DNA from 3 places in the Castellaniella denitrificans genome. Region 2 is predicted to be linked to each of the others. Evidence: predicted binding sites of a transcription regulator. Region 2 holds the regulator's gene; each other region holds the start of a gene.
What was found. Region 2 encodes sigma-54, which starts transcription at its own class of promoters, with help from an activator protein. Its sites were predicted from a motif close to TGGCANGNAANCTGCTTT; they were not measured.
Positions count from the first base shown of each region.

Region 1: glnA (type I glutamate--ammonia ligase) is a predicted target of sigma-54. The motif match lies at 2,495-2,512, and genes of this name have one in related genera.
Region 3: ACFO27_RS09000 (formate/nitrite transporter family protein) is a predicted target of sigma-54. The motif match lies at 2,578-2,595, and genes of this name have one in related genera.

Region 1 covers NZ_JBHSEZ010000028.1:614,478-619,469, reverse strand. The annotation lists gene rph (ribonuclease PH) at 1-364, shown strand, start outside; gene rdgB (RdgB/HAM1 family non-canonical purine NTP pyrophosphatase) at 441-1,073, shown strand; gene hemW (radical SAM family heme chaperone HemW) at 1,070-2,290, shown strand; gene glnA (type I glutamate--ammonia ligase) at 2,573-3,985, shown strand; gene glnL (nitrogen regulation protein NR(II)) at 3,994-4,947, shown strand; gene ntrC (nitrogen regulation protein NR(I)) at 4,967-4,992, shown strand, end outside.
Region 2 covers NZ_JBHSEZ010000001.1:1,042,993-1,047,984, forward strand. The annotation lists gene ACFO27_RS04870 (GTPase/DUF3482 domain-containing protein) at 1-66, opposite strand, end outside; gene ACFO27_RS04875 (DUF2868 domain-containing protein) at 59-1,453, opposite strand; gene rpoN (RNA polymerase factor sigma-54) at 1,517-2,869, opposite strand; gene ACFO27_RS04885 (hypothetical protein) at 2,890-3,432, shown strand; gene ACFO27_RS04890 (TonB-dependent receptor plug domain-containing protein) at 3,686-4,992, shown strand, end outside.
Region 3 covers NZ_JBHSEZ010000006.1:81,946-86,937, forward strand. The annotation lists gene ACFO27_RS08990 (ABC transporter substrate-binding protein) at 61-1,623, opposite strand; gene ddpX (D-alanyl-D-alanine dipeptidase) at 1,724-2,281, opposite strand; gene ACFO27_RS09000 (formate/nitrite transporter family protein) at 2,634-3,533, shown strand; gene nirB (nitrite reductase large subunit NirB) at 3,583-4,992, shown strand, end outside.

The DNA of each region.
Region 1 (4,992 bases), on a different contig from region 2:
GCAGGCCGACGGCGGCACCCGTTGCGCCAGCATCACCGGCGCCTGGGTGGCGGCGGCCCTGGCCGTGCGCGCCCTGATGGCCGGCGGCCAACTGGCGGCCGACCCGCTGCGCGGCCAGGTGGCCGCCGTCTCGGTCGGCATCGTGGACGGGCGGCCGGTTCTGGACCTGGACTACCCGGAGGACTCCGCCTGCGACACCGACATGAACGTGGTCATGACCGGCGCCGGGGATTTCGTCGAGGTCCAGGGCACGGGCGAGGGCGGCAGTTTCCGCCGCGACGAACTGGATGGCCTGTTGGATCTGGCGACCGCCGGCATCCAGGCGCTGATCCGCGCGCAGGCCGCCGCGCTGGAGGCCGCATGAAAAAAATAGCCCCCACGCTGCGCCTGCGGCTTGCTGCCCCCCAAGGGGGCGTTTTCCATCTTGGGACGGCCCTGCGATGAAAAAGGTCGTGCTGGCCTCGGGCAACCCGGGCAAGTTGAAGGAATTTTCCGCCAGCCTGTCGGCGGCCGGCATCGAGATGGTGCCGCAAGGCGCGCTGGGCGTGCCCGAGGCCGACGAGCCGTTCCATACTTTCGTGGAAAACGCCCTGGCCAAGGCGCGCCATGCCAGCCGCGCCACGGGCCTGCCGGCGCTGGCCGACGATTCCGGCCTGTGCGTGCATGCCCTGGGCGGCGCGCCCGGCGTGCATTCGGCGCGCTACGCCCAGGCGCCGGGCGGCGTGCGCTCGGACGAAGCCAACAATGCCCGGCTGGTGGCCGAGATGGCCGGCCAGGCCGACCGGCGCGGCAGCTACGTCGCCGTCCTGGTCTACGTCCGCAGCGCCGACGACCCGCGTCCGATCGTGGTCGAGGGCTCCTGGGACGGCGAGGTCCTGAACGCCCCCCGGGGCGCCAACGGCTTCGGCTACGACCCGTATTTCTACCTGCCCGACCTGGGCATGACCGCCGCCGAGCTGCCCCTGGAGCAGAAGAACATCCTCAGCCACCGCGCCCGCGCCTTACGCGGCCTGCTGCGGGCGCTGCGCGATGAGTTCGGCCAGGACCAGGGCGGGGAGCGGGGAAGCCGATGAAGCGCCTGGTTCCCGTTCCCGCGCCCGAACGCGCAGGCGACGGCCGCCCCGGCGTGCGCGGCAGGCCCGGCCTGGCGGCGCTGCCGCCGCTGTCGCTGTACGTGCACGTGCCCTGGTGCGTGCACAAGTGCCCGTATTGCGACTTCAATTCGCACGAACGTTCCGGCGAGTTGCCGGAAGAAGACTACCTGCGGGCCCTGCAGGCCGATCTGGAGCAGGCCGTGCCCGACGTCTGGGGCCGGCCGGTCTCGACGGTGTTCTTCGGCGGCGGCACGCCCAGCCTGTTGTCGGCCGAGGCGATCGACCGGATCATCGGCCTGTTCCGCGCCTACCTGAACCTGCCTCCCGACGTGGAGATCACCCTGGAGGCCAATCCCGGCACCGCCGAGGCGGCCCGGTTCCAGGGCTACGCCCAGGCCGGCGTGAACCGGATTTCGCTCGGCATCCAGAGCTTCGACGACGACAAGCTGCGCCGCCTGGGACGCATCCACGACGCCGCCCAGGCGCGCGCGGCCATCGAAATGGCCCAGCGCGCCGTGGACCGGGTCAACCTGGATCTGATGTTCGCGCTGCCGGAGCAGACTCTGGCCGAGTGCGAACGGGACGTGCGCGAGGCCCTGGCCTTCGGCACGGGACACCTGTCGCTGTACCACCTGACGCTGGAACCCAACACGGTCTTCGCCAAATACCCGCCCCGGGTGCCGGACGATGAACTGGGCGCGGCCATGCAGGACAGGGTGGCGGAACTGATCCAGGCGGCGGGCTTCGACCGCTACGAGGTCTCGGCCTACGCGAGGCCCCACCAGGCCTGCCAGCACAACCTGAACTACTGGCGCTTCGGCGACTACCTGGGGATCGGCCCGGGGGCGCATTCGAAGATCTCCTTCCAGGACCGCATCACGCGCCAGGCGCGGGCGCGCATGCCGGACGCCTGGATGCGGCTGGCGACCGAGGGCGCCGGCGGCCACGTGGTCGAACGCCGCGAGCTGAGCCACGACGACCTGGGCTTCGAGTTCATGCTCAACGCCCTGCGCCTGCGCGAAGGCGTCGAAGGCGGGCTGTTCATCGAGCGCACCGGCCTGTCGCTGATGGCCATCCTGCCGGCCATGCGCCGCGCGGTCGAGCGCGGCCTGCTCGAACCCGGCCTGGACCGCATCCGCGCCACGCCCCGGGGCTGGAGCTTCCTGAACGAACTGCAGATGGAGTTCCTGACCTGAGCGTCCGCCGAGTGTGCGCGGCGGGCGATCCGGCGCCGCCGGGTGCCGGACTGGACATGGAACCGGGCGGCCTGCACTGAAAAAGTGCGGCCATTGCACCAAAAGCACTAGAATGTGCACCTGAATGGTGCATCCATGCGCCGCCGTGGCCGGTCCGGTGTCCGTCCAGCAGGTCCTTCCTTCTGGAATCCTGGCCTGGAAAGCTGGCACGATCATTGCTAATGAAACCGACGAAGCCTCGGGCTTTTCCCTTTGACGACATGACTTGGCGCAGGAGCTTTTATGTCCACCCCTGAAAACGTTGTGCAGATGATCGCCGAACGCGAAGTGGCGTTCGTGGATTGCCGCTTTACCGACACCCTGGGTCGGGAACACCACCTGACCGTTCCCGCCAGCCAGATGGACGAGGACCGGATGGAATCGGGCGTCGCCTTCGACGGCTCGTCGCTGCCCGGCTGGAAGGGCATCGAGGCGTCCGACATGATCCTGATCCCGGACGCCGGGACCGCCCGCCTGGATCCTTTCCGCGAGGAAACCACGCTGATCCTGACCTGCGACGTGGTCGAGCCGTCCGACCTGAAGGGCTACGACCGCGACCCGCGTTCCCTGGCCCGCCGCGCCGAGGCCTACCTGAAGTCCAGCGGCCTGGGCGACACCGCCTATTTCGGTCCGGAACCCGAGTTCTTCGTCTTCGACGGCGTGAGCTGGAACGCGGACATGAGCGGCAGCTTCGTCAAGATCTCGTCCGACGAGGGCGCCTGGTCCAACGCCAACGAGGCCAACGGCAACAACCTGGGCTACCGTCCGGCCGTCAAGGGCGGCTACGTGCCCGTTCCGCCGATCGATTCCTTCGCCGACATGCGTTCGGAAATGTGCCTGCTGATGGAGCAGATGGGCGTGCCCGTCGAGGTCCACCACCACGAGGTCGCGAACTGCGGCCAGCTCGAGATCGGCACCCGCTTTTCCACCCTGGTGCAGCGTGCCGACTGGACCCAGATCATGAAGTACGTGATCCGCAACGTGGCCCACGTCTACGGCAAGACCGCGACCTTCATGCCCAAGCCCGTGGTGGGCGACAACGGTTCGGGCATGCACGTGCACCAGTCCATCTGGAAGGACGGCCAGAACCTGTTCGCCGGCAACGGCTACGGCGGCCTGTCGGAATTCGCCCTGTACTACATCGGCGGCATCATCCATCACGCCCGCGCCCTGAACGCCATCACCAATCCGGGCACGAACTCCTACAAGCGCCTGGTGCCGCACTACGAGGCCCCGGTCAAGCTCGCATACTCCGCGCGCAACCGCTCGGCTTCGATCCGCATCCCCTACGTCAGCAACCCCAAGGCGCGCCGCGTTGAGTCGCGCTTCCCGGACCCGCTGGCCAACCCGTACCTGGCTTTCTCGGCCCTGATGATGGCGGGCCTGGACGGTGTCCAGAACAAGATCCACCCGGGCGATCCGGCCGACAAGAACCTGTACGACCTGCCGCCGGAAGAAGACGCCAAGATCCCGACGGTGTGCTCGTCGCTGGACCAGGCGCTGGAAGCCCTGGACCGCGACCGCGAGTTCCTGACGCGCGGCGGGGTCTTCAGCAACGACCTGCTGGACGCCTACCTGGACCTGAAGGCCAACGAGCTCGACCGCCTGCGCGTGACCCCGCACCCGGTCGAATTCGACATGTACTACGCGCTCTAGGACGTGCGATGGACACGTCCGGCCTCGACCTGCTGCGCACCGCGGTCCTGCTGCTGGACGAGTCCTTCCGCATCCGCCACGCCAACGGCGCGGCGGAGGAACTGCTGGGCCAGTCCCGGCGCCAATTGGCGGAGCAGCCCGCGCAGCCCTGGCTGGACGGCTTCGACAGCGTCCTGAAGACCCCGCTGCGGGGCCAGCCCTGGGCCTGGCTGATCGAGATCCCGGTCCACCAGGGCGTCCACCTGGACGACCTGCGGCTGGCCCGGGGCCGCCAGGAGGCGCAGCGCGAAACCCTGCGCAACCTGGCCCACGAGGTGCGCAACCCCCTGGCGGGCCTGCGGGCCGCCGCCCAGCTGCTGGAAATGGAACTGCCGCGCGACGACCTGCGCGAATACACCCGGGTGATCGTGGCCGAGGCCGACCGGCTGGCCGATCTGGTGACCCGGCTGGCTTCCCCCAGCCAGCCCGCCGCCGCGCCCAGCGTCTTCAACGTCCACGAGCTGTGCGAGCGCGTCCTGTCGCTGATCCGCCTGGAATTCGGCGAGCGGATCCGCCTGGAGCGCGACTACGACGCCTCGGTGCCGGACATGCGCGCCGACCGCGACCAGTTGCTGCAGGCGCTGCTGAACGTGGCGCGCAACGGCGCGCAGGCGCTGGCCGAGACCCCGGGGCTGGACGCGCCCGCGCTGCATCTCAGCACCCGCATCCTGCACCAGCCCATGCTGGCCGACGGCCAGCACCGCATGGGGCTGAGGATCGCGGTCGCCGACAACGGCCCGGGCGTGCCCGAGGCCCTGCGCGACAAGCTCTTCCACCCCCTGGTGACCGGCCGGGCGCAGGGCACCGGCCTGGGCCTGAGCCTGGCCCAGGAATGCCTGCAACGGCAAGGCGGCCTGCTGGAATTCGATTCCGTCCCCGGCCGCACGGAATTCCGGCTGCTGCTGCCGCTGGAAGTCGCATGAGCATGAGGCAGGGAACCGCATGAACACCATCTGGATCCTGGACGA
Region 2 (4,992 bases):
CGAAGTCTTGCCGGTATTGGTATGGCCGACGACCGCCAGGTCGATGGGATTCGAGACGTCAGTCATGGCGGAAGCTTCCGATGTGTTCGAGCCAGCCGTCCAGGCTGGGTATCCGGGAAACGGCCTGTTGCGACAGGATGTCCTGCCAGGCCCGCAAGCGTTGCGGTGTGCCGCCGAGGCACAGGGCGCGCAGGTCGGGGCAGGACCGGCGCAGCTCGTCGAGCCAGGCGGCGGCGCCCCTGTCCGGGGTCAGGCGCGCGTCGCAGACGAACAGCAGGTGCGCGGGCGGCGCGCGCAGCAGCGCGCGGATGCGGGCGCGATCTTCCCGGCTGTCGCAGCGGCCCAGGTCCGCCACGCCGTCCGGCAGGCCGGCCGGAGGCCAGGCCAGGTCGGGCCCCAGTTCGTAGGCCAGCACCGCCGCATGGGCGCCGCCGGCGGCGGACGGCGCGACGGGACCGGCCGTGCCACCCGCCGCCGGCGCGGGACGGTCGATGCCCAGGCTGGCATGGGTGGGCAGCAGGCGCTCGCGCAGGTCCAGCCAGCCCGGCAGGCCCGGATCGACGGTCAGCCGGGCCAGGCGGCGGCGCAGGTGCAGGACGCAGGCGAACAGCGCCAGCAGCCGCGGCAACAGCCCCCAGACGACGATGCAGCCGATCAGCCACAGGGACCAGTCGGCCTGGACGCCGGCGGCCAGCGGCTGCGGGCCCAGGCTGGCGGCGATCTGGGCATCGTCCGGCGCCGGGAAGCCCAGCAGGCCGGGCAGATGGCCCAGCGCGCGGGTCGCGCCGACGAAGGCGTCCGGCGACAGCAGGGTGGTTTCCCAATGGAAAGTGTAGCGGCGCGCGCTCAGCAGCAGGAGCAGCGTGGGCACCGCCCCCAGAAAGGCGGCCGTCCAGGCCCCGTGGCTGATCAGTCCGATCGCGGTCTTCCAGGCCCGCGCCCGGCCCAGCAGCGACAGGAAGGCCTGGGCCGCCAGGGCGCCGTCCGGCCCCCGGACCAGGCGCCGCGTCAGCCAGAGCCACAGGCGCGACAGGGTGGTGGAGTCGGGCAGCCCCGGCAGCCAGCCGGCCAGCCAGATCAGGAAGGTGAGCGCATGCAGCCCCAGCAGCCCCAGCAGGGCCAGCGCCAGGTTCACCTGGCCCTGCCCCAGGACGGCGGCGGCCGTGCCGATGCCCGCCAGGCAGGCGCACAGCCACAGGAGCGCCAGCGCCCAGCGGGCGCCGACGGCCCACTGGACCAGGCGGTCATGCAGCTCGCCGTGTTCGGCCAGCCACGCGGCCCGCGCCAGGATGCGGTCCTGGAGATCGGCCGGCCGGCGCAGGGCGGCCTGGCAGGCGGCGCGGTCTTCCAGCGGTCCCCAGTGCGCTTCCCGCAGACGAACGGCCTCGGCCTGCCAGTACTGGAGCAGCGGGCTGGCGGCACGGGCATCGGCGGCGGACGGGCGGTTCCACATGGGGAAACGGGCGGGTGAAAACAGGATGATACCGAGTTTTACCGGATCCGGGCGCTCCGGGCCTCAGGCTCCCGCCGGCCCGCGCGCCTTGCGCACGCTGGCCGGCGGCACGCCCATGGCCTCGCGGTACTTGGCCACGGTCCGCCGCGCGATCACCACGTCCCGGTCGGCCAGCATCTGCGCCAGCCGCATGTCGGACAGGGGCTTGCCGGCCGGTTCCGACTCCAGCATCGTCCGCATCAGCGCCTGCACGGCCAGCGCCGAGGTTTCCTCGCCCGAGCGGGTCTGCACCACCGTGCCGAAGAAGAATTTCAGCTCGTGCACGCCCCAGGGCGTCTGCGCGTACTTCAAGCGCGTGGCGCGGGAAATCGTCGATTCATGGAGATCCAGCGCCTGGGCGACTTCCCGCAGGGTGAGCGGGCGCAGGGCGGAAACGCCGGACTCCAGGAACGCCCGCTGATGCCGCGCGATGTATTCCGCCACCCGCAGGATCGTCTGCCGGCGCTGGTCCAGGTTGTGGATCAGGCTGCGCGCCTGGCGCACCCGGTCCCGCAGGTCGGGCGACAGGTCCTGGCCCGCCAGGCCGTCCGCCAGCTCCGGATTCAGGCGCACGCGGGGCTCGACGGCGGGATTGAGGCTGACCCGCCAGCCGTCCGCCGCGCGATGGAACAGCACGTCGGGCACGACGTAGTGGACGGGATCGGTCTGCCAGGCGCCCGCCGGCCTGGGGTCCAGGCGCCGCAGGGCGCGGTGGGCGGCGTCCAGCAGCGCGCGGTCGCAGCCCAGCGCCTCGCACAACCGCCCCCAGCGGCCCGCGCCCAGATCCTCCAGGTGCTCCGTCAGCCGGCGGGCGCAGGCCAGCACGTCCGCCGGCCACTCGTCGGCGCGCGCCCGCAACTGCAGCCGCAGGCATTCGGACAGGTCGCGCGCGGCCACCCCGGCGGGATCGAAGGACTGCAGCAGGCGCAGCGCCGTGCGCCATTCCTCTTCCTCGACTTCCAGGCCCGGCGGCAGGCCGTCGGCCAGCGCCTCGGGATCGAATTCCAGATAGCCGCGCTCGTCCAGTTCGCCCATCAGCCGGACCACCAGCAGGCAGTCGCGTTCCGTGGCGCGGGTCGCGTGCAGCTGCTGCAGCAGGTGATCGATCAGGCTGGGCGGCTGGCCCGGTTCCGGCAGGTCGTCGGGCAGGGCGGCGCGCGCGGGCTGCGACCACAGGCGATCCAGCCGCTCGGCCTGGGCCGCCGATTCCGGTTCCGGATCGACGGTCTCGAGCAGCGGATTGTCGGCCAGCGCCTGGGCGATCTCCTGGTCCAGCTCCTGGGACGAGCATTGCAGCAGGGCCAGCGCCTGGCGCAGCTGCGGCGTCAGCGTCAGGTGCTGATGCTGGCCCAGCTCCAGGGATGGTTGCGCGCGCATGTTCAATCTAAAATAAAGCCATGAAACCGGAACGAAATGAATCCTCCAGCCGTCGGGACCACGCCTTGCTGCGCAGGATCCTGCTCAGGCTCACCGCCACGTCCAGGATCCTCGCGGCCGCCCTGGTCGTGATGGTCGTCCTGATCTGGTATGACGCGCTGAACCGGCTGCTGGCTTTCGGCAACGGCATCGATTATGCCGGAAACCGCATCGTAGGGGCGGAAGCCACCGCCTTGCTGCAGCGCTACAACCCCTACTTCTGGGGCGCGCTGGTCACGCTCTGCTCCCTGCTGCTGGCCTACCTGACCTGGCTGGCCGTGCGCGCGATCATGGCGCGCGCACGCCTGCGTCCCGTCGATCCCGCCTCCTTCCAGCAACTGGCCGACCAGTTGTCCGGCGCCACGCTGGACGTGCTGCTGTGGGCCTGGCAGACCCGCGACGAACCCCTGCGCGTGGGCGACCTGATGCTGACCCGCGACGAACTGTCCGCCGGCCGCGCCGCCCGGCTGCATCGCGCGGCCGAACAGCTCGCCGTCCTGGAAAACGCCCGCCAGCGGCAGTAACGCCCCTCGGCCGGGCTTCCCGGCCGGTCCGTGCGCACGCCATCGTCCCGGTCTCGACTTCCCTCAGGCCTCGGCTTCTCTCTTCATACAATCGCATATGAGAATAATTATCATAATCATTGATTAATGCGTTTAGATTCCCTATAGTGTGGCTCGCGCCCGGGCAATCCACGCCGCCCGGCTCCCTCGTCCCTCCCCGAGCCATGATCGCGTCCCGCCCGTCCTGTCACTGATCCACACAGGGAACCCAAAAATGAACCATGCGATCATGGGCCGGGGAGAAGCATCCGCCGCGCTGCGCGTCGGGGCGCGCGCGCTGGCGCTGGCATTCAGCCTGCCGCTGGCCGGCGCGGCCTTCGCCCAGGAAACCGGCACGCAGCACGCCACCTGGCTCGACACCATCACCGTGACGGGCACGCGCACCGAAACATCCGTCATGAACAACCCCGCCTCGGTCTCGGTCGTCGACCGGGAGCAGATCGAGCGCCAGGCGCCCGAGAGCATCGCCGAGCTGGTGCGCGACGTACCCGGCGTCGAGGTCGTCGACGCGTCCGCGCCGGGCATGAAGCGCCTGCGCATCCGGGGCGAATCCTCGCACCGCGTGACCATCCTGGTCGACGGGCAGGAAATCACCGACCACAGCGACTATGGCACGCCCATCCTGGTGGACCCGGCCAACGTCGAGCGCATCGACGTCATCCGCGGGCCGGCCTCGGTGCTGTACGGCGCCAAGGCCATCGGCGGCGTGGTCAACATCATCACCAAGCGCGGCGCGCCCAGGCCCATCCAGCTGGAAACGGGCGGCAGCTACTATTCCGGCACGCGCGGCTGGCAGGGCTGGGCCGCCGTGTCCGGCACCGTGGGCGATTTCGACTACCGCCTGTCGGGCAGCGCCGACCGCCACCACGACCGCGAAGTGCCGAACGGCCGCTACACCCAGGACGGCCGCCTGGACGGTTCCAGCTACCGCGACAGCGACGTGGCGCTGCACCTGGGCTACACCTTCGGCCAGAACCGCAACCACTACCTGGCGCTGAAGGCCGAGCAGCACATCCTGAGCACGGACAGCTGGACGGATCCGGATTACCTGCAGGACCCGATCCGCGATTTCCGCATCGAGCTGCCCAAGCGCGACCTGCGCAAGGCCGGCCTGTACTACGACGCCAAGGACCTGAGCCCCGTGGTCAGGAAGATCCACGTCGACGCCTACCGCCAGACCGTGGACCGATTGTTCGAGAACCGGGTCGAAGTGCAGCCGACCTCCTTCATGAACGTCAAGAACACCGCCACCTCGGACGACCGCAACCTGAACTACGGCGGCACCGCGCAGATCGACCTGGCGCTGCACCCCGACCACTACACGATCGCCGGCGTGCAGTACCTGATGGACGACCTGGACACCAGCAAGAACAGCATCACGACCACCTACAGGACGGTTCCGTTCCCCACGACGACCGTGAAGGTCAGCCCGACGCAGACCCGCGCCTCGATCCAGACGGCCTCGGTGTTCGCCCAGGACGAATGGTCCTTCGCCCGGGACTTCAAGCTGACCGCGGGCCT
Region 3 (4,992 bases), on a different contig from region 2:
CCCCTCGTACCATCCGCCGACAGCCGGCCCGCCGGGCCGGTCCAGACTGCGCGCCCATGCCTACTTCGTCATGTCGGCGATGTTGAACACGCGCTCCAGCATGGGGTTGAAGACGAAGCCCTTGACGTTCGCCCCCAGCCCGGCCTGGTAGTTCTTCTGGTACAGGTAGGCGTAGGCCGCGTCCTTGACGACCTGTTCCTGGACCTGCTTGTAGAGCGCCACGCGCTTGTCCTGGTCGCTGAGCGTGGCGGCCTCGCGCAGCCACTGGTCCACCTGCGGGTTGGAATAGAAGGACCGGTTGCCCGCCAGGCCCTTCTTGTCCGAATCGAACCAGTAGCTGGTGAACATGTAGGGATCGGCGAAGTCCGGGCTCCAGTTGCCGATGGAAATGTCGAAATTGCCCTGGCCCAGGTTCTCGCGCAGCGTGGCGTTGGCCAGCTTTTCGAGCTTGACCGGCACGCCGACGGCGGTGAGATTGGCCTGAACCGTCAGGGCGATGGGTTCCCAGGCGGGATCCTGGGTGGAATAGCGCAGCAGCAGCGGCGACTTCACCCCGCCGGCCTTTTCCACCAGCGCCTTGGCCGCCGCCACGTCCTGCTTCGGCAGGGGCAGATCGGCGTCATGGCCCCACATGCCTTCGGGGATCGGGCCGCGCATCTGCTTGGCCTGCCCCATCATGATGCCGTCCACGATGCCCTGGTAATCCAGCGCGGCCACCACGGCGCGGCGCAGATCCACGTCCCGCAACGGCCCCTTGGCGTTGTTCAGATACAGATAGGTCACCCGCAGCGACGGGAATTCCGCCACGCGCACGTCCTTGTCCTTCTTCAGGGCCTGGAGCTGGTCCACCGGCAGTTCCTCGGCCACGTCCAGGTCACCCTTCTGCAGTTGCAGGCGGCGCGCGGAAGATTCCGGCACGATCTTCACCACGAACTTGTCCAGCGTCGGCTTCTTCGAGCCGGCGTAATGCGGATTGCGTTCCAGCACCAGCGACTGGCCCTTCTGCCAGGACACCAACTGATAGGGGCCGGAGCCCGCCGTGTGGCCCGACAGCCAGGCGTCGGCGTCGTCGCGTTGCATGGCCTTGGGATTGACGATGGACGCGCCATTGTTGGCGAGCGTGTAGAGGAACGGCGCGAAGGGCTTTTGCAGCGTGAAGCGCACGGTGCGCGCATCCACGGCGTCGATCTTCATGTCGGCGGGGAAGGCTTCCGACGGACCCTGCTTCTTGGCCAGCAGCCGCTCGAAGGACAGCTTCACCGCCTGGGCGTCCACGGGCGCGCCGTCGGCGAATTTCTGGCCGTCGCGCAAGGTGAACGTCCAGACCAGGCTGTCCGGCGAGGCCGACCAGCTGGCCGCCAGGTCGCCTTCGACCTCGGTCGAGCCATGGCCATCGACCTGCTTGTAACGCATCAGGCGCTGGTAGGCCGGATAGGTGACGGTCCAGTCGTTGTTGTCAATCGTGACGGCCGGGTCCAGCGTCTGGGGGTCGGCCGGCTTGCCGATCACCAGCGTATCGGCCGGCGTCGCCGCGAGCGCGCCGCCCGCCAGGAGACAGGCCCCCGCGCCCATCGCCGCCGCCACCAGGGCGCGGCGGATTCCCGCTCGAATCGTGGATTGCATATCGCCTCCGTCCAATGGGATTTTCATCGGCGGGACGCCTGGCCCCCCCACGGGGCCACGCCCGCCCGTGCGCCCGGTCCGCGCGGGACCGGCCGATCGCTCAGCCCGCCGCGACCCGGACCATGTCGCTTTCCGGCAGTAACGCATATTCCCGCGCGTCGGGCAATTCGTAGTGCCACCACTCCGTCGGGATCGAACGGAACCCGGCCTGCAGCATGATGCCCAGCAGCAGGTGGCGGTTGCGCTGCGCGGCGGGCGGCAGGTCGTCGCGGTCGTGGTGCGACTGGTCGCGCATGTCGTCGAAATCCGTGCCCATGTCCAGGGGCGCGCCGTCCGCGTCCGTCAGGGTGACATCCACCGCCACGCCGCGCGTGTGGTTCGATCCCTGGGCCGCGTCGGCCACATAGCGCGGGTCGGGCAGCATCCGCCAGAACACCGCCTGGGCCGCCGCCGGGCGGTAGGCGTCGTAGACGACCAGGCACAGGCCCGCCCGCCGGGCCGCGCGCGCCGCCCGGAACAGGCAGTCCGCCGCGGCCGGCCGCAGGGCGCAGCGGGCGCCCGGCGCATAGACCGGCCGGCCGGTCAGGTTGCCGGACGTGGCATAGACGAGCGCGATGCGCAGGCCGTCGGTTGCGGGGATTTCGATCAGGTCCGGCATGCGTGTCCCTGTCCATCCAGGCCGGTGCGTGATCCTCTGCGCCGGACGATGAAGAATGCGGAATGTGGATGAATATTCTACTGATATTCCAGGCGGCCGCCAGCGCGCGACCGCGGGCGCGCACCGGCAATCCATGGTGCACCGCGGCACCGCATTGATGCAGTCCGCCCCATCGGCGATCCCTCCGGCCCGCCCGGGGCCAAGGTCCGCGCCATCCGGCGCGGCGCCGCGATGCGCACCGCCACCCCCTGCGCGGTGCGTGGCGGACAGGCCTGCGCGATCATGCCTTCAAAAGTTGGCACGTGAATTGCTTAACCCTGAATGAAGTCCTTTCATCATCAGGGAGAGCACCATGTACGACGACACCATCGACGGCTTCGTGAGAGCCGCCAACGCCAAACTCGACCTGCTGCGCCGCGCGCCGCACGGATTCTTCGTGGGCTGCATGCTGGCCGGCGCCTACATCGGCCTGGGCATCCTGCTGATCCTCAGCCTGGGCAGCCACGTGCCGCCGGACCAGCGCCCGCTCGTCATGGGCGCCACGTTCGGCATCGCGCTGATCCTCGTCGTCATCGCCGGCGCGGAACTGTTCACCGGCCACACCATGGTCATGGCGCTGCGCCGCTACCGGGGCCAGGGCAGCTGGGCCGAGGCGTGTTCGGTCCTGGGGGTGAGCTGGGTCGGCAACCTGTGCGGCGCGGCCGTGCTGGCGGGCCTGTTCGTCATGGGCGGAGGCGGCGGGCTGCTGAACGACCCGCAGGGCCTGCTGATGACGACCGCCGCGCACAAGATGAACGGCGGCGCCGCCAGCCTGTTCGCCCGTGCCGTGCTGTGCAACTGGCTGGTGTGCCTGGCGGTCTGGATGTCGGCCCGCGTGTCCTCCGACAGCGCGCGCTGCATCGTCATCTTCTGGTGCCTGATGGCCTTCATCGCCAGCGGCTATGAACACAGCGTGGCCAATATGACCCTGTTGCTGCTGGCCCTGGCCGGCAACCACCCCGAGACCGTGAGCCTGGGCGGCATGGCCTGGAACCTGGCCTGGGTGACACTGGGGAACATCGTGGGCGGGGCCGTCTTCGTCGCGGGCGCCTATCGGGCGGCCTCGCCGGCGCCGGTGTCCGTACCACTGCCCACGCCATTGCCAGCGTCATTGCCCGGCCATGCCCTTGCGCCCGCTCCGTCGCCCGGCGCAACGGCCGGCCGCGAGCCCGGCGCGCGGCCGATCCTGGACGCGCCCGCCGCACGGCCCTGAGCCCCGACCCTGAATCCCATCCAACCACAGGATTTCCCTGGAGCGAACCATGAACCCCCACGACCTTCCCGCCTCCGCCGCGGGCCCGGACGCGGCGCCGCGCCTGGTCGTCATCGGCCACGGCATGGTCGGCCACCGCCTGCTGGAAGAACTGGCGCGCGAAGCGCACGGCTACGCCATCACCGTGCTCTGCGGCGAACCCCGCCTGGCCTACGACCGGGTGCGGCTCAGCCAATGCTTCGACGGCGCGGACGCGCAGGACCTGGCGCTGGCCGACGAGGATTTCTTCCGCGAGCACGGCATCACCGTGCTGCGCGGCACGCGGGCCGCCTGGATCGACCGCAAGCGGCGCCAGGTCCACGTCTCGGACGAGCAGTTCCATCCCTACGACAAGCTGGTCATCGCCACGGGTTCCAACCCCTTCATCCCGCCCATCGAGGGCGCGGACCGGCCCGGCTGCCTGCCCTACCGCACGCTGGAGGACGTGGAGGCCATCCGCGCCTGCGCCGCCGGCAGCCGGCGCGGCGTGGTCATCGGCGGCGGCCTGCTGGGACTGGAGGCGGCCCGCGCCCTGCGCGGCCTGAACCTGGACACCCACGTCGTCGAGTTCTCCGCCCACCTGATGGCGGCGCAGCTGGACGAGCCCGGCGGACGCCTGCTGCGCGCGAAGATCGAGGCCCTGGGCATCCACGTCCACACAGGAAAGATGACCTCGGCCATCGGCGACGGCCTGCGCGCGCGCCACCGCCTGCGCTTCTCGGACGGCGATTTCCTGGAAACTGACATGGTGGTCTTTTCCGCCGGCATCCGCCCCTGCGACCGCCTGGCGCACAACTGCGGCCTGGTGATCGGCGCGCGCGGCGGCGTCGTGATCGACGAACACTGCCGCAGTTCCGACCCCGCCGTCTACGCCATCGGCGAAGTCGCCAGCTGGCGGGACGGCACGTTCGGCCTGGTGGCGCCCGGCTACGAGATGGCGCGGGTCTGCGCCGCGCACCTGCTGGGCCGGGACACGCCCGTCTTCCGGGGCTCCCTGCCCGGCACCAAGCTCAAGCTGCTGGGCGTGGACGTCGGCTCCATCGGCGACACCCACGGCCGCGCCTCCGACAGCGTCAGCTGCGTGTTCGAGGACACGCTGGCCGGCACGTACCGCAAGCTGGTCATGGACCCGAAGGGCAAGCGCCTGCGGGGCGCCGTGCTGGTGGGCGACACCGGGGCCTTCGGCCTGCTGGACCAGTATTTCAGCAACGGCCTGGACCTGCCCGCGCAACCCGCCACGCTGATCGCGCCGCAGGCCGGCGCCGCGCCGGCGCTGGGCGTGGACGCGCTGCCCGACACGGCGCAGATCTGTTCCTGCAACCAGGTCAGCAAGGGCGCCCTGTGCGGCGCCATCGCCGACGGCTGCACGACCCTGGGCGACCTGAAGGCCCGCACCCGGGCGGGCACCACCTGCGGCGGC